DNA from 4 places in the Devosia beringensis genome. Region 2 is predicted to be linked to each of the others. Evidence: predicted binding sites of a transcription regulator. Region 2 holds the regulator's gene; each other region holds the start of a gene.
What was found. The regulator PhoB, encoded in region 2, activates phosphate uptake and scavenging genes when phosphate is short. The targets are predictions, from matches to a motif close to TGTCATNNANCTGTCAT.

Region 1: phnC (phosphonate ABC transporter ATP-binding protein) is a predicted target of PhoB. The motif match lies at 3,370-3,386, and genes of this name have one in related genera.
Region 3: GDR53_RS02895 (alpha-D-ribose 1-methylphosphonate 5-triphosphate diphosphatase) is a predicted target of PhoB. The motif match lies at 3,562-3,578, and genes of this name have one in related genera.
Region 4: phnF (phosphonate metabolism transcriptional regulator PhnF) is a predicted target of PhoB. The motif match lies at 1,867-1,883, and genes of this name have one in related genera.

The regions. Positions count from the first base shown of each region.
Region 1 covers NZ_CP045422.1:576,487-581,929, reverse strand. The annotation lists gene GDR53_RS02870 (carbon-phosphorus lyase complex subunit PhnI) at 1-66, shown strand, start outside; gene GDR53_RS02865 (alpha-D-ribose 1-methylphosphonate 5-phosphate C-P-lyase PhnJ) at 63-941, shown strand; gene phnK (phosphonate C-P lyase system protein PhnK) at 1,110-1,886, shown strand; gene phnL (phosphonate C-P lyase system protein PhnL) at 1,886-2,590, shown strand; gene GDR53_RS02850 (DapH/DapD/GlmU-related protein) at 2,587-3,201, shown strand; gene phnC (phosphonate ABC transporter ATP-binding protein) at 3,450-4,280, shown strand; gene phnD (phosphonate ABC transporter substrate-binding protein) at 4,342-5,250, shown strand; gene phnE (phosphonate ABC transporter, permease protein PhnE) at 5,414-5,443, shown strand, end outside.
Region 2 covers NZ_CP045422.1:2,842,179-2,847,621, forward strand. The annotation lists gene GDR53_RS13860 (IS110 family RNA-guided transposase) at 1-956, opposite strand, end outside; gene phoB (phosphate regulon transcriptional regulator PhoB) at 1,254-1,955, opposite strand; gene phoU (phosphate signaling complex protein PhoU) at 1,959-2,660, opposite strand; gene pstB (phosphate ABC transporter ATP-binding protein PstB) at 2,730-3,512, opposite strand; gene pstA (phosphate ABC transporter permease PstA) at 3,587-4,951, opposite strand; gene pstC (phosphate ABC transporter permease subunit PstC) at 4,951-5,443, opposite strand, start outside.
Region 3 covers NZ_CP045422.1:583,214-588,656, forward strand. The annotation lists gene phnH (phosphonate C-P lyase system protein PhnH) at 1-340, opposite strand, end outside; gene phnG (phosphonate C-P lyase system protein PhnG) at 342-797, opposite strand; gene phnF (phosphonate metabolism transcriptional regulator PhnF) at 874-1,599, shown strand; gene phnN (phosphonate metabolism protein/1,5-bisphosphokinase (PRPP-forming) PhnN) at 1,713-2,321, opposite strand; gene GDR53_RS02895 (alpha-D-ribose 1-methylphosphonate 5-triphosphate diphosphatase) at 2,318-3,466, opposite strand; gene GDR53_RS02900 (extracellular solute-binding protein) at 3,675-5,015, shown strand; gene GDR53_RS02905 (ABC transporter permease subunit) at 5,086-5,443, shown strand, end outside.
Region 4 covers NZ_CP045422.1:3,378,871-3,384,313, forward strand. The annotation lists gene GDR53_RS16460 (ABC transporter permease) at 1-980, opposite strand, end outside; gene GDR53_RS16465 (ABC transporter ATP-binding protein) at 977-1,702, opposite strand; gene phnF (phosphonate metabolism transcriptional regulator PhnF) at 1,932-2,690, shown strand; gene GDR53_RS16475 (phosphonate C-P lyase system protein PhnG) at 2,677-3,132, shown strand; gene phnH (phosphonate C-P lyase system protein PhnH) at 3,132-3,668, shown strand; gene GDR53_RS16485 (carbon-phosphorus lyase complex subunit PhnI) at 3,669-4,769, shown strand; gene GDR53_RS16490 (alpha-D-ribose 1-methylphosphonate 5-phosphate C-P-lyase PhnJ) at 4,766-5,443, shown strand, end outside.

The DNA.
Region 1 (5,443 bases), 1.8 Mb from region 2:
CTCGACATGATCCGCCGCATGCGCGCGGAGCATGAAGCTGCCGAACTCAAGGAGGCCGCGGAATGAACGCCGTCGCCCAGTACAACTTTGCCTATCTCGACGAGCAGACCAAAAGGATGATCCGCAGGGCCATTCTCAAGGCCATTGCCATTCCCGGCTATCAGGTGCCATTCAGCTCCCGCGAAATGCCCATGCCCTATGGCTGGGGCACCGGCGGCGTGCAGGTGACGGCCTCGATCATCGGACCCGATGACGTGCTCAAGGTCATCGACCAGGGCGCCGACGACACCACCAATGCGGTCTCGATCCGCGCCTTCTTCGCCAAGGTGGCGCAGGTGGCCACCACCACCCATACGGCCGAGGCGACCATCATCCAGACCCGCCACCGCATTCCCGAAAAGAAGCTCGGGGCCGGGCAGATCCTGGTCTACCAGGTGCCTATCCCCGAGCCTTTGCGCTTCCTCGAACCGCGCGAAACCGAAACGCGGAAAATGCACGCGCTCGAGGAATATGGGCTGATGCACGTCAAGCTCTATGAGGACATTGCCCGGCACGGCCGCATCGCCACCACCTATGCCTATCCGGTCAAGGTCGAGGGGCGTTACGTCATGGACCCCAGTCCGACGCCGAAATTCGACAATCCCAAGATGCACATGTCAGAGGCGCTGCAGTTGTTCGGCGCCGGGCGCGAGCACCGGATTTATGCCGTGCCGCCGCATACGCAAGTGGTGAGCCTCGACTTCGAGGACCATCCCTTCGCCATCCAGCATTTCGAGCAGCCCTGCGCCCTCTGCGGCGCCGAGCAGGTCTATCTCGACGAGGTCATTCTCGATGACCAGGGCGGGCATATGTATGTGTGCTCCGATACCGACAATTGCGAGGAACGGCGCGCGGCGGGACATGTGGGCACGCTGGGCGTGGCCCAGGAGGCAGCGGAATGATGCTGTATCTTTCACACCCACCGCGCGTCACCCTCGGGCTTGACCCGAGGGCACTTCACTTCGCCAGCGCACCGCAAGTGCAGAGCCCTCGGGTCAAGCCCGAGGGTGACGATCGGGGATGGGGCAACACTTTGCGTCGACTGGCAGCGGTACTGAAGGAGCAACGCCATGAGCACTGAACCCCTCCTCAAGGTCGACAACCTGACCAAATATTACGGCTCGCGCCTCGGCTGCGCCGATGTCAGCTTCGAGCTCTGGCCCGGCGAAGTGCTGGCCATTGTCGGGGAATCCGGCTCGGGCAAGACCACCTTGCTCAATTCGCTGTCGGCGACGCTCGAGCCGACGTCGGGCCAGACGCATTACCGCATGCGGGACGGGGAATGGCGCAATATCTATGACCTCAGCGAAGCCGAGCGGCGCTTTCTCGTGCGGACGGACTGGGGCTTCGTGCACCAGAACCCGGCCGACGGGCTGCGCATGACCGTTTCGGCCGGCGCCAATGTCGGCGAGCGGCTGATGGCGGTGGGCGACCGCCACTATGGTCATATCCGCGACACGGCGCTCGACTGGCTGGGTCGCGTGGAAATCGCCGCCGACCGTATCGACGACCAGCCGCGATCCTTCTCGGGCGGCATGCGGCAGCGCCTGCAGATCGCCCGTAACCTCGTGACCGGGCCACGGCTGGTCTTCATGGACGAGCCGACCGGCGGGCTCGACGTGTCGGTGCAGGCGCGCCTGCTCGATCTGCTGCGTGGCCTGGTGGGCGAACTGGGGCTGGCGGCCATCGTCGTCACCCATGACCTGGCCGTGGCGCGCCTTTTGAGCCACCGCATGATGGTGATGAAGGACGGCTATGTCATCGAGGCGGGCCTGACCGACCGCGTGCTCGACGATCCGCGCGAACCCTATACCCAGCTGCTCGTTTCCTCGATCCTGCAGGTGTGATGATGACCGCCCTTACCGTCAAAAATCTCTCAAAGACCTTTACCATGCATCTGCGCGACGGGGTCGTGCTGCCGGTGGTGGAGAATGTGAACTTTCACGTCCAGCCCGGCGAATGCGTCGTGCTGGGCGGGCCGTCAGGGGCCGGCAAGAGCTCGATCCTCAAAATGGTATATGGCAATTATGGCGTCGATGCCGGCGCCATCGTCATCCAGCATCATGGCGAGGCCGTGGATCTGGCCACGGCCGATCCGCGCACCGTGCTGACGCTGCGGCGGGACTCCATCGGCTATGTCAGCCAGTTCCTGCGCACCGTGCCGCGCGTTTCGGCGCTCGACGTCGTGGCCGAGCCGCTGGTGATCCGCGGGGTGGACAAGGGCGAGGCGCAGGGCAGGGCGCGCGCTTTGCTGGCCCGGCTCAACCTGCCCGAACGGCTCTGGAGCCTGCCGCCGGCGACCTTTTCGGGCGGCGAACAGCAGCGCGTCAACATTGCCCGCGGCTTCATCACCGATCATCCGGTGCTGCTGCTCGACGAGCCGACCGCCTCGCTCGACGCCACCAATCGCGCTGTCGTCGTCGCCATGATCGGCGAGAAGAAGGCGGCCGGCGTGGCGCTGCTGGGGATTTTCCACGACGAGGAAGTGCGCGAGGCAGTCGCCGACCGCATTCTCGACGTCACCGCCTTTGCCCCGAGGATGGCAGCATGAAAAAGCTTGGTCTCGAACCCTCCATTAATCCGACCGCCCATGTCATGGAGTCGACCCTTGGCCGCTATACCGAAGTGGGCGCCGGCTGCACCGTCGCCTATTCTAGCCTGGGCGACTATTCCTACTGCGTCAGCAATACCCAGATCGCCTATTCCAGCATCGGCAAGTTCGCCAATATCGCCGCCCATGTGCGCATCTATGCCAGCATGCACCCGATGGAACGCGCCTCGCTGCACCATTTCACCTATCGCTCGGCGCAGTATTTCGAGGGCGAGGAGGATGATCAGAGCTTTTTCGACTGGCGCGAGAGCACGCCCATCAGCATCGGCCACGACACCTGGATCGGCCATGGCGCGGTGATCATGCCCGGCATCACCATCGGCAATGGCGCCATTATCGGCTCCAATGCGGTGGTGACCAAGGACGTCGCCGATTTCGCCATTGCCGTGGGTGTTCCCGCCCGGACCATCAAGCAGCGCTTTTCCGACGACGTGGCATCACGGCTCGATGCGATGAAGTGGTGGGACTGGAGCCACGACAAGCTGCACCAGGCGCTGCCCGATTTCCGCAAGCTGGGGATCGAGGCGTTTCTGGAGAAGTATGAGGGGTAGGGCGACCGTCCGCGATCGTCACCCTCGGGCCTGACCCGAGGGCACTGCACTTGACCCGCGCGCCGCCAGTATAGAGCCCTCGGGTCAAGCCCGAGGGTGACGGCCGGTGGCTGCATTGCATCACGTGCTTCCGGGCACTCGGCAAACCCACCACACCCCCCTGTTCACAGTCATCGAACCGTCACCAAATCTACATGCGCACGTAATCTGGCCGCCCTAGGTCTGCCACACTCGAGAAGTGGGGCGTCCTGATGCTGAAGATCTCCAATGTTTCGCGACGATTTGGTGACAAGCTCGCTGTCGACAGCGTCAGCCTCGAAATCCCGCAGGGCCAGATGGTCGGCGTCATCGGCCGCTCCGGCGCCGGCAAGTCGACCCTGCTGCGCATGATCAACCGCCTCGCCGACGTCTCGTCGGGCTATATCGAATATGACGGCGTGCGCACCTCCGAGCTGCGCGGCCAGGCCCTGCGCAACTGGCAGCGCGACTGCGCCATGATCTTCCAGCAGTTCAACCTGGTGCCCCGCCTCGACGTCATCACCAATGTCATGCTCGGCCGCCTCAATGGCCGCCATCCCCTGCTCAACCTGCTGCAGATCTTTTCCGCCGATGAGCAGCTCGAGGCGCTCAAGGCGCTCGAGCGCCTCGACATCGCCCCGACCGCCTTGCAGTGGGCGCAGACCCTGTCGGGCGGCCAGCAGCAGCGCGTCGCCATCGCCCGGGCGCTGATGCAGGGGCCCAAGATGATCCTGGCCGACGAGCCGATCGCCAGCCTCGACCCGCGCAATGCCCAGATCGTCATGGACAGCCTGCGCGACATCAATGCCGAGGGCATTACCGTCATCACCAACCTGCACACGCTCGACACCGCCCGCGCCTATTGCGAGCGCATCATCGGCATGGCGCAGGGCAAGGTGGTGTTCGACGGCACGCCCGACGAGCTGACCACCGATGTCGCCCGCACGCTCTACGGCGCCGATGGGCTCAAGGAGGCTTTCTCGGAAGCCATGACCTCGACATCGCTGGCGCCGCTGGCGCCGCCCGTCATCCATCCCGCAAGCGCCAATCCCGCTTCGTAACCCCGTTCCGCGGCCCTTTTCGGGCCCGCCGACCAACCCGCGTCACCAAAGGAAGATATCCATGACCGCGATCCGCAAAATCCTGCTGGCCTCCGTGGCCCTCACCATGACCACTGCAGCCTTCGCCCAGGACGCCACCGTCCTGCGCATCGGCCTCGATGGCGGCGAGAACGAGAGCGACCAGCTGCGTCGCTCCGAATGCGTTGCCGAGCCGCTCAAGGCCGCAACCGGCGCCACCGAAGTCCAGTTCTTCCCATCGCCCGACTATAATGGCGTGATCCAGGGCCTGCTCGGCGGCACCATCGACATCGCCATCATGGGCGCCTCGTCCTATGCCTCGATCTACCTGTCGGACCCAGAGGCCGTTGATCCGGTCCTGACCACCCAGCAGGAAGACGGCTCGACCGGCTACCACTCGATCATGGTTGCCCGCAAGGACAGCGGCATCACCGACCTGGCCTCGACCAAGGGCAAGAAGCTCGGCTTTGCCGATCCTGACTCGACCTCGGGCTACCTGGTTCCCAACGTCGCCCTGCCAGCCGAGCTCGGCGCCCCCATCGCTGAATTCTACAGCGAAACCGGCTTCGGCGGCGGTCACGAAAACCTGGTTCTCGGCGTGCTCGACGGCACCTGGGATGCCGGCACCACCTTCGGCTCGGGCCAGGGTGAATTCTCCGAAGGCTATACCTCGGGCAACCTCAAGATCATGGTCGACAAGGGCCTGCTCGACATGGACGACCTGGTGGAAGTCTGGCAGTCGCCAATCATCCCGAACGGCCCGCTCATGGTCTCCAACAAGCTCAGCGCCGACATGAAGGAAAAGGTCACCGCCTTCTTCAAGGGCCTGCCCGAAGCCGACTTCGAGTGCTTCGACGCCTTCACCGCCGGCGGTTACACCAACTTCGTCGACGCCGACCAGACCATGTACCAGACCATCATCGACGCCCGTAAGTCGGTCATCGGCGGCTGATTTCTGAACGTCCAACAAGCAAGAGACGGGCTTCCCTCCCCCTTGTGGGGAGGGAATGAGGGTGGGGGAGCCGTGCACCGGATGCGCGGACAGATACCCCCACCCTTTATCCCTCCCCACAAGGGGGAGGGAGACGACTGAAACCTCAGCGAGCAGTTTGCCCATGACCGATATCGCCCCGACATCCGGCCTC
Region 2 (5,443 bases):
GTGTTGGTGTGCCAGGGGGTGTTGTTGGTGTGCCAGGGGGTGTTGTTGGCAAGGACGGCATTGGCTGTCGTGATGAGTTTGCGCATGGCGGCGACGATGGCGAGCTTTCCCGGTTTGCCCTGGGCGCGCAGCCTTTTGTAGAAGTCGCGGATGGGCGGGTTAGCACGGATGGCCGACAGGGTGGCCATATAGAGAGCGCAGCGCACCGAGAGGCGTCCGCCGGCGATATGGGCCTGGCCGCGCATCTCACCACTATCGCGGTTGAAGGGGGCGACTCCGGCCAAGGCGGCCGCCTGCTTGTTGCCGATGCCGCCCAGCTCGGGCATTTCGGCCAGCAGCACGGCGGCCGTAGTCTGGCCGATGCCGGGGATGGTGGTGAGTAGTTCGGCCCGGCGCCGTAGCGTCGCATCGCTATCGATCTGGCGGGTAATGGCCCGATCCATCTCGCCGATCTGGCTGCTCAAGAAGCCTATATGAGCATCGATGCTGGCTTGCGCCAGCGCAGCTTCAGGGTGCTCGCGACGCTGCTTTTCCATGGCCAGCATATCCACCATCTGGCGGCGCCGGCGCACCAGATCGGCCATTTCCACGGCATTTGGATCGTAGAGGGGGTCGGGATCTGGGTGCATCAGGTGAGCGAAGCGCAGGATCGCCGCGGCGTCAATCGCATCGGTCTTGGCCAGCAGCCCGTCGGCCCGAGCCAGATCGCGCACCCGGCGCGGGTTAATCGTGCTCAGCGCGATGCCATGCTGGCTGAGCGAGCGGGCCATCAGCCGCGTATAGCTGCCGGTGGCCTCACAGACCAGATGGGGCCGGGTCAGGCTGGAGATCTTTTGCACCAACCGAGCCATGCCAGCCGGATTATTGGACACGCGCAACCTGCTCGAGCCGGTGATGGCCAGATCCAGGTGCTTCTTGGAGACGTCGACACCAACATAGTCTGGGGAAAAAATCATGATCGCTCTGCCTTGTATGCGGGCATGTCGCCCAACCAACCGTTCGAGACAGTCAAGATGGGCCGGACGCGTCTGCTCAGGGGCGAGCTTGCTGGCTCTTGGGGGACACACGCTATCCAGCCCGGGAGCCCGGTAAACCCAAAGCTCCCAGGCCGATCATCGCCAATCACGGCCTCCAAGCAAACATACAAGGGGGAGGGACCGCGTGGTGGTCGGGGCACCAATCAAGGCAAGCACTGCGCTGCTCCTCCCCCTTTCGGGGAAGACGGGGTGGGGTAGGCTGAAAAGAGACGGATCTCACGCGACCTGGGCAAACCGCTCGTCAAACGCATATCCCGCGCCGCGGACGGTGCGGATGGGGTCGGTTTCGCGGCCGCGGTTGATGGCGCGGCGGAGGCGGCCGATATGGACGTCGACGGTGCGCTCGTCGACATAGACGTCATTGCCCCAGACGCCGTCGAGGAGCTGTTCGCGTGAATAGACGCGGCCGGGATGGCGCATCAGATATTCGAGCAGGCGGTATTCGGTGGGGCCGAGATGGACGTCGCGGGTGGCCCGGCGGACACGGTGGGTGGTGCGGTCGAGCTCGAGATCGCCGACCTTGAGCGCGGCGGTGACCAGGTTCGGATTGGCGCGGCGCAGCAAAGCGTGGATGCGGGCGATCAGCTCGGGCACCGAGAAGGGCTTGACCACATAGTCGTCGGCGCCGGTGGCGAGGCCGCGGACGCGCTCTTCCTCCTCACCGCGGGCGGTGAGCATGATGATGGGGACGCGGGCGGTTTCCTCGCGGGCGCGCAGGCGCCGGCACAGTTCGATGCCGGAGATTTCGGGCAGCATCCAGTCGAGCAGGATCAGGTCGGGCAGCTTGTCCTGGATGGCGTGGGTGGCCTCGTCACCGGTTTCAGCGGTGACGACGCGGAAGCCCTCGGCCTCGAGATTGTAACGCAGGAGGATGGCGATATCGCCTTCGTCCTCGACGACAAGAATGGTGGCGGGCATCGGTCAGGCCTTGATCTGGGTCCGCTGCAGTTCCTCGACATCGCTGGAAAGCTGCTTGCCGGTCTGCAGGTAATAGGCGCGTTCGGCGATATTGGTGGCGTGATCGCCAATGCGTTCCAGGCTCTTGGCGCAGAACAGCAGGTGGGTGCAGGGGGTGATGTTGCGCGGATCTTCCATCATGTAGGTGAGCAGTTCGCGGAACAGGGAGGTGTACATGGCGTCCACCTCGTCATCGCGGTTGCAGACCTGGATGGCGCCGTCGGCATCGCGGTTGGAATAGGCGTCCAGCGATTCCTTGATCTGGCGCAGCACCAGGGCGGTCATGTTGCGCACGCCATTGTAGAAGGTGGGCTGCAGGGTCAGCCCCTCGATCTTGAGCGAGCGGCGGGCCAGCTGCTTGGCCATGTCGCCGACGCGTTCGAGATCGGAAGCGACGTGGATGGCGGTGATGATGGAGCGCAGGTCCGAGGCCATGGGCTGGCGGCGGGCGATCATGGAAACGGCCATGTCGTCGATCTTGCGCTGCATGTCATCGATGCGCTGATCGGCGATGATGGTGAGGTCGGCCAGCTCGCGATCGAGCTTGAGCAGTGCCTTGGTGCCGTTCTCGATGGCGACCTCGACCTGGCCACCCATTTCGGCAATGGTCTGGGCGAGGGCGACGAGTTCGTCATTGTAGGACGAGACGATATGATCGGGGGCCATGGTGTTCCTCTGAACCTTGGGGCGGGGAACCGGCCGGGGCCGGTTCGCGCATATGAGCGGGTGGCCGGACTAGCCGATGCGACCCATGATGTAATCCTGGGTCTGCTTGTGAGCCGGGTTGGTGAAGATGTCCTCGGTGACACCTTCCTCGACCAGATTGCCCAGGTGGAAGAAGGCCGTGCGCTGGCTGACGCGGGCGGCCTGCTGCATGGAGTGGGTGACGATGACGATGGTGTAGTTCTCGCGCAGCTCGTCGATCAGTTCCTCGATGATGGCCGTGGCGATCGGGTCGAGGGCCGAGCAGGGTTCGTCCATCAGGATGACTTCGGGGCCGACGGCGATGGCGCGGGCAATACACAGACGCTGCTGCTGGCCGCCCGACAGGCTCGTGCCGGGCTCCTGCAGGCGATCCTTGACCTCTTCGAACAGGCCCGCCTTGCGCAGCGAGGAGACCACGATCTCGTCGAGGTCGGTCTTGGAACGGGCAATGCCGTGGATCTTGGGACCATAGGCGACGTTTTCGTAGATCGACTTGGGGAAGGGATTGGGCTTCTGGAAGACCATGCCGACGCGGGCGCGCAGCTCGACCACGTCCAGATCGGGATCGGAAATATCGTCGCCGTCGAGCTTGATGGTGCCGCCGACAACGGCGCCCTCAATGGTGTCGTTCATGCGGTTGATGCAGCGCAGGAAGGTCGACTTGCCGCAGCCCGAGGGTCCGATGAAGGAGGTCACGGCACGATCGGGGATGTCGATGGAGATGCCGAACAAAGCCTGCTTGGCGCCGTAATGCACGGTCACGTCGCGGGCGGTGAGGCGGATCGGCCGTTGCAGGGCGTCGGTGGGGTTCATGGTGCTGTTCACTGATTGCTGTGTCGTCTTGGGCTTGCCGGCGATCATATCCATTGGTGCATTCTCCAGTTCGCTCATACGCGGCGCTCAAGGCGGGTGCGCAGGAAGATGGCCACGGCGTTGAGCATGATCATCAGCGCCAGCAGGACCATGATGGCAGCTGATGTGCGGGCTTCAAAGAAATTCCGGTTCTCATTGCCCTGCCAGAGGAAGATCTGCACCGGCAGGGCGGTGGCCTGATCGACCACCGAGCCGGGCACGGCGGCGACGAAGGCATTCATGCCGATGAGCAGCAGGGGTGCGGTTTCGCCCAGGGCCTGGGCCACGCCGATAATGGTGGCCGTCAGGATCGAGGGGAAGGTGACGGGCAGGACGTGATGGAAGACCATCTGCGTGCGCGAGGCGCCCAGGCCCAGAGCGGCCTGGCGCAGGGCGGGGGAGACGCCCTGCAGGGCGGCACGGGTGGCGATGATGATGGTGGGCAGGGTCATCAGGGTGAGCACCAGGCCGCCGACGAGCGGGGCGGAGCGGGGCAGGTGGAAGAAGTTGATGAACACCGCGGCGCCGAGCAGGCCGAAGACGATGGAGGGCACGGCCGCCAGATTGTTGATGTTGACCTCGATGAGATCGGTGAGGCGCGATTTGGGCGCGAATTCCTCAAGATAGATGGCGCTGGCCACCCCGATCGGCACGGCCAGCACGATCACCACCAGCATCATGTAAAGCGAGCCCATGAAGGCGCCGGCGAGACCGGCCGAGGCAGGCGCGGCGCGGCTGTCGACATTGGTGAACAGGCCCCAGGCGAAATCCTGGGTGATGGCGCCATTGGCCTCGAGCGCATCGATCATGGCGCGGGCCGGCGCCGACAATTGCTGCTGCGCATCGCCCAGGTCGCGGTCGATATTGCCCTTGACCCAGTTATCGACATTGGCCGAGGCCAGCAGATCAAAGCGCACGGTCTGGCCGAGCAGGCTCGGATCGGCGACGAAGGCCTCGCGCACGACGTGGCGGGCATTGGTTTCGGGAATGGTCAGCAACTGCCGGCTGTCGATCTCGAGCCCGGCTGGGGTCACCGCCTGCATGGCAGCGTCGATGACCTTGTTCCAGTTCAGCATGGCGACGTCGCGCTGCCATTTGAGGGTGACGTCATTGAAATCGGCATCGGACTGGTCGGCAGCGCGGACAGGGGCCGGATCGACACCGAGCAGAGCCGGATCATAGGTGACGTCGAGATGCAGCGTCGCCTGATGGAAGGCGGGGATGCCCTTGCGCAACACATCGGCGAACAGCAGGGCGACAAAGCCGAGCGCGGCGCAGATCGCCACGATGCCCAGGATGCGGAAGATCTGCTCGTTGAGGTGGCGGCGGCGCAGGCCGGCGCGTACCAGCAATGTGCGTTCGGTGGCCGCCTTGCGACCGGAGCCCTGAAGATCGGTCATTATTCGTACTGCTCCCGGAAGCGGCGGACGATGTAGAGCGCCACGATATTGAGAAGAAGGGTCATGACGAAGAGGGTCAGGCCCAGGGCAAAGGCCACCAGCGACTGCGGCCCGGCGAAATCGGTATCGCCGGTGAGCTGGTTGACGATCGAGACGGTGATGGTGGAGATCGGCTCAAGCGGGGTGCCGCGCAGCACCGGGCTGTTGCCGGCGGCCAGCACCACGATCATGGTTTCGCCGATGGCGCGGCTGACGGCGAGCAGGAAGGCGCCGACAATGCCGGGCAGGGCGGCGGGCAGCAGGACGTGGCGGATGGTTTCGGACTGGGTCGCGCCCAGGCCATAGGAGCCATCGCGCATGGCCAGCGGCACCTGGTTGAGAATGTCGTCGCTGAGCGAGGAGATGAAAGGGATGATCATGATGCCCATGACCAGGCCTGCGGTCAGCGCGCTGGTGGCGCTGATATCGAGGCCAACCATGGCGCCGGCACCC
Region 3 (5,443 bases), 1.8 Mb from region 2:
GGTTGAACTGGTCGAGCGCCGGCAACTGCCCTGCCCCGCTGGCCGCGGCAAAAGTCGCCTTTTCCGGCGCATCCACCAGCGGCGCGCCGCTGTGAAAGCCCAGCCATGTTCCGATAGTACCATCGGCGCGCAGGCGCGCATCCAGCCAGACGGGGGTGTCATGGTCGCTCAAGGTTAACAGTGTGCTAACCAATTCGGGGGACAGGCTGTGCGAAATCGACTGCGGTGTGACGAGGTCTTGCGGCGTGCCGGGATTGGCCAGCGCGTCCATGATGGCGCGGAAACTGGTCTGGCTGTTCAGCACCGGATCGGCGAAACCGCCCTGAAGTAGGCTATCCATCTCAGTTATCCCCGCGCACCATGGTGAAGAAATCGACCCGCGTGGCCGCCGTCTCGTCGCGCTTGTGCTGGTCGCCGCGCTGCGCCAAAGCCGCCAAAGGCGCGACAATCTCGGCCTCGACCGCCTCGGGCGCGCGCTGGAACAGCGCATCGATCACCGCGATGACTTCTGCCTTGGCGAGGTCACGACCCAGGCAATACCCATGCCCCACCTGCCCGGTTACAATACGCACGCTGGCGCGGCTGACCGAGGCTTCACCCATATTGAAAGGCGCACCACCGCCGCCGGCCCGGCCGCGCACCATGACCAGGCCCGTTTCGGGGCCGCGGATGCGGGTAAAGTCGGGCTTGTCGGCCCAGGCGTCCCAGACGGCGGCCAGTTCGCGCGCCGGCGCGGCAGCCAGCACGTCCAGCGCCGCCTTGCGACGGCCGATATCCTTGGGGTCAGTGTGCAACATGCTTGCCTCTATTTGTCTAATGGATTAGACAACTAATGTCCTGATTTCCGTCTTAGGCTTTCCATGTGACTTTGCAATGACAAAAACCAGGGATGAACTGGGCGGGGTCGCGCTGTGGCGCCGCATCGCTGACGCCATTCGCCTCGATATCATTGGCGGCAAGCTCGCCAGTGGTGACAGGCTTCCCACCGAAGCCGTTCTGGCAGCACGCTTTTCCGCCAATCGTCACACCGTGCGGCGGGCCTTGGCCGTGCTGGCCGAAGAGGGGGTGGTGGGGGCCGAACAGGGGCGCGGCACCTTTGTGCGCAGCGCCAGGCGGCTGAGCTATCCGATCGGCCGGCGCACCCGATTCTCCGAAGGCCTGGCCGGCCAGGCCCGCAGCATCAGCACGCAGCATCTGGGCGACAAGATCGAAAATGCCAGCGCTACGGTAGCGGCGGCGCTGGGCATCAAACCGGGCGCCAAGGTGGTCCGCATCGACGGCCTGTCATCGGCCGACGGGATACCGCTGTCGCGCGCCACCACCTGGCTGGCCTACCGGCAATTTCCCGATGTGGCGCAGCGGCTGATCGAGAGCCACTCGTTCACGGTGGTCTTTGCCAGCTATGGCATTGCCGATTACGCGCGGGCCACCACCCGCATCTCCGCCCGGCACGCCGATGTCGAGGAAACCCAGCTGCTGGGCCTCTCGGCCGGAGCGATCCTCTTGGTCTCGGAAGCCATTGACGAGGATGGCGCGGGCAATCCCATCTCCTACGCCCTCAGCCGCTTTCCGGCCGAACGGATGGAGCTGGTGGTGTAGTTCCCCCACCTGACCTCCCCCTGAAGGGGCTTGAGAGCGACCCGAAGGGACAAATCGCTCCAGTGGAGCGATTTGAGCGAACAAGGCCATGAGAGCTGCGCTCGAATGGCCGGTTAGGTGGGGGTTGCTCGGGGGAGGCTAGAGGGGGCATTTCTCCGCTCATCAGCCCGCGGCAGCCCCGCAACATCTTGCAGCAGCTGCACGAACTGCTCGCCCGCCGTTTCCAGCGCGCCGGAATTGTCGATGCGCACCGTGCTGGCCGGCAGGCGGTCGGCAACCTGGCGCGCGATACGCTGCTGGATCGATTCCGCCGTTTCACGGCCCCGTCCGGCCAGCCGCCGCGCGATGACATCGCGGTCGGCCGATACCGCCACGACCACCGTATCGGGATAGCGTGCGACCAGCGCCGGGATCATGGCGCGTGACAGGTTGGCCACCACCACCCTGCCCGCGCGCAGATCGTCTTCCAGCGAAATGGGCAGGCCATAGCGCAGGCCGTGCGCCTCCCAGGTCAGGGCAAAGGCGCCGTCCTGCTCGGCCTGGGCAAAGCTGGCCTCGTCCATGCTGTCATGATCTTCGCTGCCGCCATCGGCCAGCCGCGTCACCACGCGACGCACGACATGGATCAGCCCGGTGGGCTCAAGCCGCTCGCGGGCAAAGCCGATCAGGCTGTCCTTGCCGGCGCCGCTGGGCCCGACCACGGCGACAAAATTGCCCTTCATATGACGCGGCGACCTTCCCGATAGACGGTAAGGACGATGGGAATACCGTCCTCGATGCGCAGATGCACGAAATCGGCGCGCTTGCCCACTTCGATCTCGCCGCGATCACTGAAACCACCGGCCTCGGCCGGGCGCTTGGTCACCAGCTGCACCGCCTTGGGCAAACTTATCCCCTCCACGTTCTCGGCGAGCGAAAATGCCGACTGCAGCATGGAGAAGGGAATGTAGTCGGACGACAGAATATCGAGCAGGTCGGCCTCGGCCAGAACCCGCGCCGAGACATTGCCGGAATGCGATCCGCCACGCACCACATTGGGGCCGCCCATCAGGATGGACATGCCGGCCTGGCGCGAGGCCCGGGCCGCTTCCAGCGTGGTGGGGAATTCGGCAATGTGCAGGCCCAGATCGACGGCTTCCTCGACATGGGCGCGGGTGGCGTCGTCATGGCTGGCCAGTACGATGCCCTTGTCATGGCAGATGTCGGCGATGGCGCGGCGGAACGGGCCGGCATGGGTCTGGGACTGGCGGTTGCGGCGCTCGGAAAACTCGTCGAGCTGGGCGTCGCTCATCTTGGTCTTGCCCTGGTAATAGGCCTTGTAGGCGTCGAGGCTGGCGAACTGGCGCTGGCCGGGGGCGTGGTCCATCAGCGAGGCCAGGCGCACCTGCGGATCGTCGATGATGGCGAGGAAACTGTCGAGGCAATCGGGGGCCGAGACCTCGCAGCGCAGGTGGATGAAGTGTTCCGCCCGCAGCCGACCGGCTTCGTTGCCGGCGCGGATGGCGCCAGCCAGGGTGCGCATGTCCTCGGCGCCGATATCGGTCTGCTCGTCCAGCCCGATGCGGATGGCGTCGAGCACGGTGGTAATGCCCGAGGCGGCGATCTGGGCGTCATGCGCCTGCACCGCGGCGACGGGGTTCCAGCGCACCTTGGGGCGCGGCGCATAATGGGTCTCGAGGTGGTCGGTATGCAGCTCCACGAGACCGGGAATCAAATAATCCCCGTCGAGGTCAGTGCCGGTGCGGCTGGGCGTGCCGATATCGGTGATGACGCCGCCGTCCACGCGCACGGAGCCCTCCAATACCTCATTGGCCAGCACGATGCGGGCATTGGTGAGGACGAGTTCTCCGAGGGCGACACTGTTCATGGGCGGATCATTTCTGCGTTCTTTTGACGGGCATGGGCGCCCCTGCGCTAGCGCAAGATGATGACAGTTTGGCGACTGAGGCACGTTCATCGACTCGTCATGCAACTGTCGGTGAACAGTCACTAATCCGCAAGGGAACTGTCAAACAGGGGTTCTAGGAGTCCGCCCGCCAACCCTTGGCACAAGCTTTCCCGGAGACGTTCCACAAATGACACGCAACACGCTGCTCGGTGCAGCCTCAACCCTCGCCGTAATCGCGCTGACCGCGTCCCCCGTCATGGCTCAGACCAAGTTCGAGTTCTGGTATGGCTTGTCGGGTGACCTGAGCGATCGCATTCAGGACATGTGCAAGACCTTCAACGAGTCGCAGGCCGACTACGAGATCGTCTGCATCAGCCAGAACGACTACGACACCAATCTGCAGAACACGATTGCCGCCTTCCGCGCCAACAAGCAGCCCACCGTCACCCAGATTTTCGACGCCGGCACGCTCGACCTGATGCTGAGCGAGGCCTATCTGCCGATCGGCCAGCTGATGACCGACAATGGCTTCGACATCGACTGGTCGAACTATTTCTCCGGCATCGCCTCCTATTATTCGACCTCGAAGGGCGAACTGCTGTCGATGCCGTTCAACTCCTCGACGGCGATGATCTATTACAATACCGACGCGCTGGCCAAGGTCGGCTTTGACGGCCTGCCCACCACCTGGACCGAAGTCGAAGACATTGCCCGCAAGATGAAGGCAGCTGGCTACGAGTGCCCCGTCGCGTTTGACCCGGCTGGCGCCTGGCAGTGGTTCGAGCAGTTCTCGGCCATCCACAACCAGCCCATCGCCACCAAGGGCAATGGCTTTGGCGGCCTCGACGCCGAAATGGTCGTCAGCAAGGGCCTCTTCGTGGACCAGCTGACCTGGTTCAAGGCCATGTATGACGAAGGCCTGTTTGTCCATAAGGGCAAGGATGTCGGCGAGGGTGACCTCGACTCGTTCGCCAATGGCAATTGCCAGATCTTTTCGGGTTCGATCGCCAGCCATGGCAGCGTCACTGCCAAGGCCATCGACGGCCTGAACTGGGACGTTGCCATGCTGCCCATGCTCGAAGGTCATGAGCGCACCAACAGCCTCGTGGGCGGCGCTTCGCTGTGGACCCTCAAGGGCAAGTCGGAAGAAGAATACAAGGGCGCTGCCGCGTTCTACAACTTCCTGGCCACCCCTGAGCAGACCGAATGGTGGTCGACCGTGACCGGCTATATCCCCGTCACCAATACCGGCTTTGAAGCCATGACCGAAAAGGGCTTCTACACCGAAGCTCCCTATAAGGGCCGCGAAAAGGCCATTGAAAGCCTGACCTTCACCCCACCGACCGAAAATACCCGCGGCATCCGCCTGGGCAATTACGCCTCGATCCGCGCCGAGATGGTCAAGACCATGCAGGACGTGATGTTCAACAATGCACCGGTCCAGGCCGCGCTGGAAAGCTTCGATGCCAAGGGCAACGACATCCTGCGCCGCTTCCAGGCCACCTACAAGGACGCCGTTCTCCCCTGATCGGTTCACCACAGGTGCGGGCGACGAGGTCGCCCGCACCTTTTCTTGTTGTTTTCAAAGCGGGTGCCCCATGGAACGTCGCGCATTTTTCAACAATGGCTCCCTGCCCTGGCTGCTGATCGGGCCGCAATTGCTGCTGGTCATGGTATTTTTCTACTGGCCCACGACGCAGGCGCTCTATTGGGCGTTCACGCTCGAGCAGCCCTGGGGCGGCGGCAATAGCTGGGTCGGCTGGGAGAATTTCCTCAACATCTTCCGCGACAGTGACTACTGGAGCACCGTGATCCGCAGCGCCTTTTACGCCAGCTGCACCACCGTGCTGTCCATGGCCATGGCGCTGACCCTGGCGGTGTTCGTCGATCGCTCGCTCAAGGGCACACGGCTGTTCCAGTCGGTCTTTGTCTGGCCCTATGCCATTGCCGCCCCCG
Region 4 (5,443 bases), 540 kb from region 2:
ATAATGGCGATCAGCAGTACGAATTCCACATAGTGCCAGGCGATGGCCCGGCCGGAATAGCCAATGGCCTTGAGCAGGCCGATCTGCTCGCGCTCAAGCGCGATCAGGCGCGTCAGCGTCATGTTGACGAGAAAGGCCGCCACCAGCAGGAAAACCGGCGGCAATACCTCGCTCATCGAGCGCAACTGTTGCAGTTCGGCGTCCAGATAGGCATGGGAGGTCAGCTGGTCGCGGCCATGGGCGCCCTGCGCGCCATAGGGATCGAGCAGTTGATAGAGCCCGGTGATCACCGCCTCCTCGGAAGTGCCGGGCGCGAGCTGGACCGAGACGGCATTGAAGGCGCCGCCCAGGTCATAGGCCGCCGCCAGCGTCCGCTCGGGCACCCAGAGGATGCCGAAGCGCCCGCTATTGGGCGTCATCTCGCCGGGGGCGATGGCATAGAGATAGTCGGGTGCCAGGGCGATGCCGGTGATCGTCACCTCGCGCCGGGCGCCATTGACGACGACGCCAAACCGGGAGCCTTCGCGAAAGCCATGCGCCTGGGCAAAGATCTCGCTGACCACAGCCTCCATATGGTTGGCGGCTTCGGGCAGCCGCCCGCTGCGCAGATAGAGGCGGTTGAGCGTTCCTGCCTGTTGCGGGGGCAGCGAGATCAGGCGCACGGAGGCGGGTTGCTCCAGCCCCTCGATATCGGCCAGCGCCACCTTGGCGATGCGGCCGTCGACAGCCAGGACCCCGTCCATGGCACCGATCTTTGTCAGCATCGAGCGGGGCGCCCGGGTGACGGTGGCAAAGACATTGGCGAGGTGATGGCTCTGGTAATAGGCCTCGCGCGTGCGCTCCAGCGACTGATAGGTGCCGATGCCGATCAGCAGGGTTGCGACCCCGGCGGCCATGACCAGGGCGATGGCGAGCACCTGTGCCCACAGGCGCACGAGCTCGCGCAGCAGCTTGCGGTGCAGGGCATGCAGGCCGCTCACCAGCGCACCGAGGCGGCTGGCTGGCGCTCGGCATTGGTGTCGATGGCGGCGATCCGGCCGTCGGCAAAACTGACGACGCGATGGGCAATGGTGCGGATGGCCGCGTTATGGGTAATCACCAGGGTAGTGGTCCCCAGCTCGGCATTAATCCGGGTGAGGGCTTCCAGCACGACAATGCCGGTCTTGGAATCCAGCGCGCCGGTCGGCTCGTCGCAGAGCAGGATGTCGGGTCGCTTGGCGATGGCGCGGGCAATGGCGACGCGCTGCTGTTCGCCCCCGGAGAGTTGAGCCGGAAAGTGGTCCATCCGGTCGGCCATGTCCACCATGGCCAGCGCTGCTTCGGGCGCCATCGGATGGGCGGCGATTTCGGTGACCAGCTGCACGTTTTCCCGGGCCGTCAGGCTGGGCACCAGGTTGTAGAACTGGAACACGAAGCCGACATGGCGGCGGCGATAGCGGGTCAGACCGGTATCGTCGGCGCCGGTGATCTGCCAGTCGCGGAACCAGGCCTGGCCTGACGTGGCGGTGTCGAGACCGCCGATGAGATTGAGAAAGGTCGATTTGCCCGATCCCGAGGGCCCCAGGATGACGACGAATTCCCCGCTGGCGGCAACGAAATCGACCCCGTCCAAAGCGACGACCTGAGCGTCCCCGGCCGCATAGGCCTTGGTGAGCTGGCTGACCCGGAGTAGGTCCGAACGGGGGGGCGAGGCGCTGTCCATGACAAAAATCTAGCAGGATGCCATGGTCGCGCGTTGATTTCGGTCAAGTCGCGCAGTGCGTCGTGCTGGAGCCAACCGGACTATGTCTGTCGCAAGGCGGTTCCGAGAGGCAGGAAGGCCTTGTGCGCTCCACTCTGGCACAGGTCATGGCGACCAGGGCATCTCGTCATTGGCCTGTCATCCACCGTCGCTAGGGTCCAACTCATCCGAATGAGTGAAGCGGGCCTTTATGCACAGTCGAGGGCAGACGTGGGAAACCACGCGGGACAAGATCAGCGAAGAAATCGCGGCGGGCCACCTGCCGCCGGACAGCCGGCTGCCGTCGGAGCCGGAGCTGTGCGTTCTTTATAACACCCGGCGGCATTCGCTGCGACGGGCGCTGGCGGCGCTGGTGGGGGAGGGCAAGCTGCGCGTCGAGCACGGCCGCGGCACCTTTGTCGAGCGGGCGTCGATGATCAACTACGTCATCGGGCCGCGCACCCGCTTCCGCGAGAACCTGCTGGCCCAGGGGCTAACCGCCTCCGGCCAGGCGATTTCGGAAATGCAGATTCCGGCGAGTGCCCGCGTTGCCGCTGCGCTGGGACTGGTCCCCGGGGCGCTGGTGACCGCCCGATCCTGGCGCGGCTTCGCCAACGACCTGCCGATCAGCCTGGGCTGGTCCTATCACGATGTTGCCCGCTTCCCCGATATTGCCGAGCGCCGCAAGGCAAACCCCTCGATCACCGCCATCTACAAGACCTATGGCATCGAGGATTATCGTCGACAGAGCACGACGATCTTTACCCGCCTTGCCAACCCGCACGAGACTTCCCTGCTCATGATGCGGCCGGGCCAGTCGGTGCTGATCGTGCAGAAGGTCGACGTCGACCTCGCAGGCAACCCGATCGGCTTCTCCGAGGCGGCCTGGGCCGGCGATCGCGTGCAGTTCACCTTCGAGAACGCCCCCACGGGCGAAGTGGTCAGCGAAAGGACCGATGATGTTCAATGAAGCCAGCGGCCCCGGGCCGGAACGGGCCGGCCATGCCGAGGCCCTGGGCGTTCTGGCGCGGGCGCGTCCCGCGCCGCTCAAGGCCCTGGCCGAAACCCTGCTGGAACCGATGGGCGATATCACCGTCATCGCCAACCGTACCGGGCTGGTCATGGTGCCGATGCGCGACACCGTGGAAAATGTCGATTTTCACCTCGGCGAGGTGCTGGTGAGCGAGGCCCATATCGTCGATGCCGCCGGCCGCCTGGGCTACGGCATGATCACCGGCCGCGACCTCGAGCGCGCCATGGCCATGGCGGTGGTCGACCTAGCGCTCGCTGCGGATCCCGAGGCCGCCGCGATCCGCCGCTTTATCGACAGCGAACACCAGCACCAGGCTGCGCTCGACGCGGCGCTGATGCGCCGGGTCGAGGCGACCCGCGTCGAGATGGAGACATTCTGATGCTAACCGTAGCCCCGCCCGATGCCGTTGAGGCGCGCGACAATGCCACCTTCGAAGCGCTGATGTGGTCGATGGCCCGTCCCGGCGAGAGTCGCGAACTGCCCGAGGCCGGCCTTGCCGGCATCGTCGATGCCCTGATCGATCGCGAATGCGTGGCCTATGCCGACAATGCAGCATTGACCCGGAAGATCGCCGCAACCGGTGCCCTTGCCGGTGAGCTGCACCAGGCCGACCACGTGTTCCTCGACAGCCTTGATGCCGCCGCCGATGCCCTCGCTGCCATTCGCTGCGGCAACGCGCTCTATCCCGATGAAGGCGCGACGCTGGTGGCCCAGGTCAGCCATGGCCAAGGCCAGCGCCTGCGCCTGACAGGCCCTGGCATTGACGGCTCCCGTGAACTTGCACTTGCCTTGCCTTCAGCCTTCTGGGCCCTGCGCCAGCAGCTTTGCGCCTATCCGGAGGGGTTTGAACTCCTTCTGGTCGATGGCCGTTCGGTCATCGGCATTCCCCGCTCCACCCAGATCGAGGTGCTCTGAATGGCCTATGTCGCAACCCGCGGTGGCGAAAAGGCCATCGAACAGGCCGAACGCCTGTTCCGCCAGGACCTTGGTACCATCGACATCGCCCGCGTCGCGGCCATTCGCCAGTCCATGCCCTATCTCATTGATCGGGTCATGGGCGAAGCCTCGCTCTATGACGAAGACATGGCGGCGCTGGCGCTGGCCCAGACCGGCGGCGAACTCTCCGAAGCCGTGCTGGTGCTGCGCGCCTGGCGCACGACGCAGCCGCGCCTGGCAGTCGCCGCCCCCCTGCGGCAGGAACATCTGCTGACGCAGCGCCGCATCTCGGCCGCGTTCAAGGATATTCCGGGCGGACAGATCCTCGGGCCGACGCTGGACTATTCTCACCGCGTGCTGGCCACCGACGTCTTCGAAGGCATCCCCTACCACCCGCCAGCGGTTGACGCGGCAGCGCGGCCCGCGCCGATGCGGCAGCCGTCGCTGGCCGACTGGCAGCGCCAGCAGGGCCTGGTGGCGCCGGCCACCGAGCCGCAGGTGGCACGCGATGACATTCCTGACCTCACGCGGGAGCCGCTGCTGTTTCCCGCCTCGCGGGCGCATCGGCTGCAGAGCCTGGCCCGGGCCGAAACCGGGGGTGTGCTGGCGCTCGGCTATGCTGCCATGCGCGGCTATGGCAATGCCCATCCCACGGTCAATGAGTTGCGGCTGGCCGAAGCCGAGGTGGTGGTGCGCCATCCCTGTGGCACGGAATTTTCGGCGGGCCGCGTGCGCGTCTGCCAGGCCGAGGTCACATCCAAGGAAAAGGGTGGTTTTCTCGAACTGGGTTTTGCCGCCAGCTTCGGCTGGAACGAGGTCAAGGTGATCGCCGCGGCGACACTCGATCTCAACTCGGCTGAGGCGCCGTTGGGCTCGCCCATGCACGAGGAATTCTACCTCTACCATACCGAAAGCGTCGAAGCCTCGGGCTTCTGCATCCACTTCAAGCTGCCCCATTACGTGACCTTCCAGTCGGTGCTGGATGCCATGCGTGACGCCAAGGCAAAGGCTGCCGCGGCTGACGCCCATGACGACGATGACGCCTTGGCCCAAGCACGCCAGACGGAGCCCGCAGAATGACCCTTGCTTCCCTCACCAAGCCCTGGGCCGCCACCAGCTATGGTTTTCTCGACGCCTCGGCCAAGCGCGAGCTGCGCCGCAAGATGCTCAAGGCCATCGCCGTGCCCGGCTGCCAGATGCCCTATGCCAGCCGCGAAGTGCCCATGGCGCGCGGCTGGGGCACGGGGGGGCTGCAGGTCACGCTGACCCTGGTCAATCCGCAATCGACCATCAAAGTTATCGACCAGGGCGCCGATGACGGCGTCAATGCCGCCTCGATCCGCCGCTTCATCAGCCGTGTTTCGGGCGCGGCGGAAACCTGGGATACGCTGGAAGCCTCGATCATCCAGTCGCGTCACCGCGTGCCGGAAGAGACCCTGGCTGCCGATCAGATCCTGGTGCTGCAGGTGCCCAATCCCGAGCCGCTGCGCGGGGTAGAGCCCAATATGTCGATCGCCCGGCAGATGCATGCCGATGCCGATTATGGCCGGCTCTGGCTGACGCTCTATGAGCAGATGGTGCGCAAGGGCCGTATCATGCAGGGCGCCGCCTATCCGAGCCTGGTCAATGGCCGCCACGTGATGACGCCCTCGCCGATCCCGCGCTGGGACGTTCCCAAGCTCAATATGGCGCAGCACCTTACCTTCCTGTCGGCTGGCCGGGAAAAACGCCTGCATGCCGTGCCGCCCTTCACG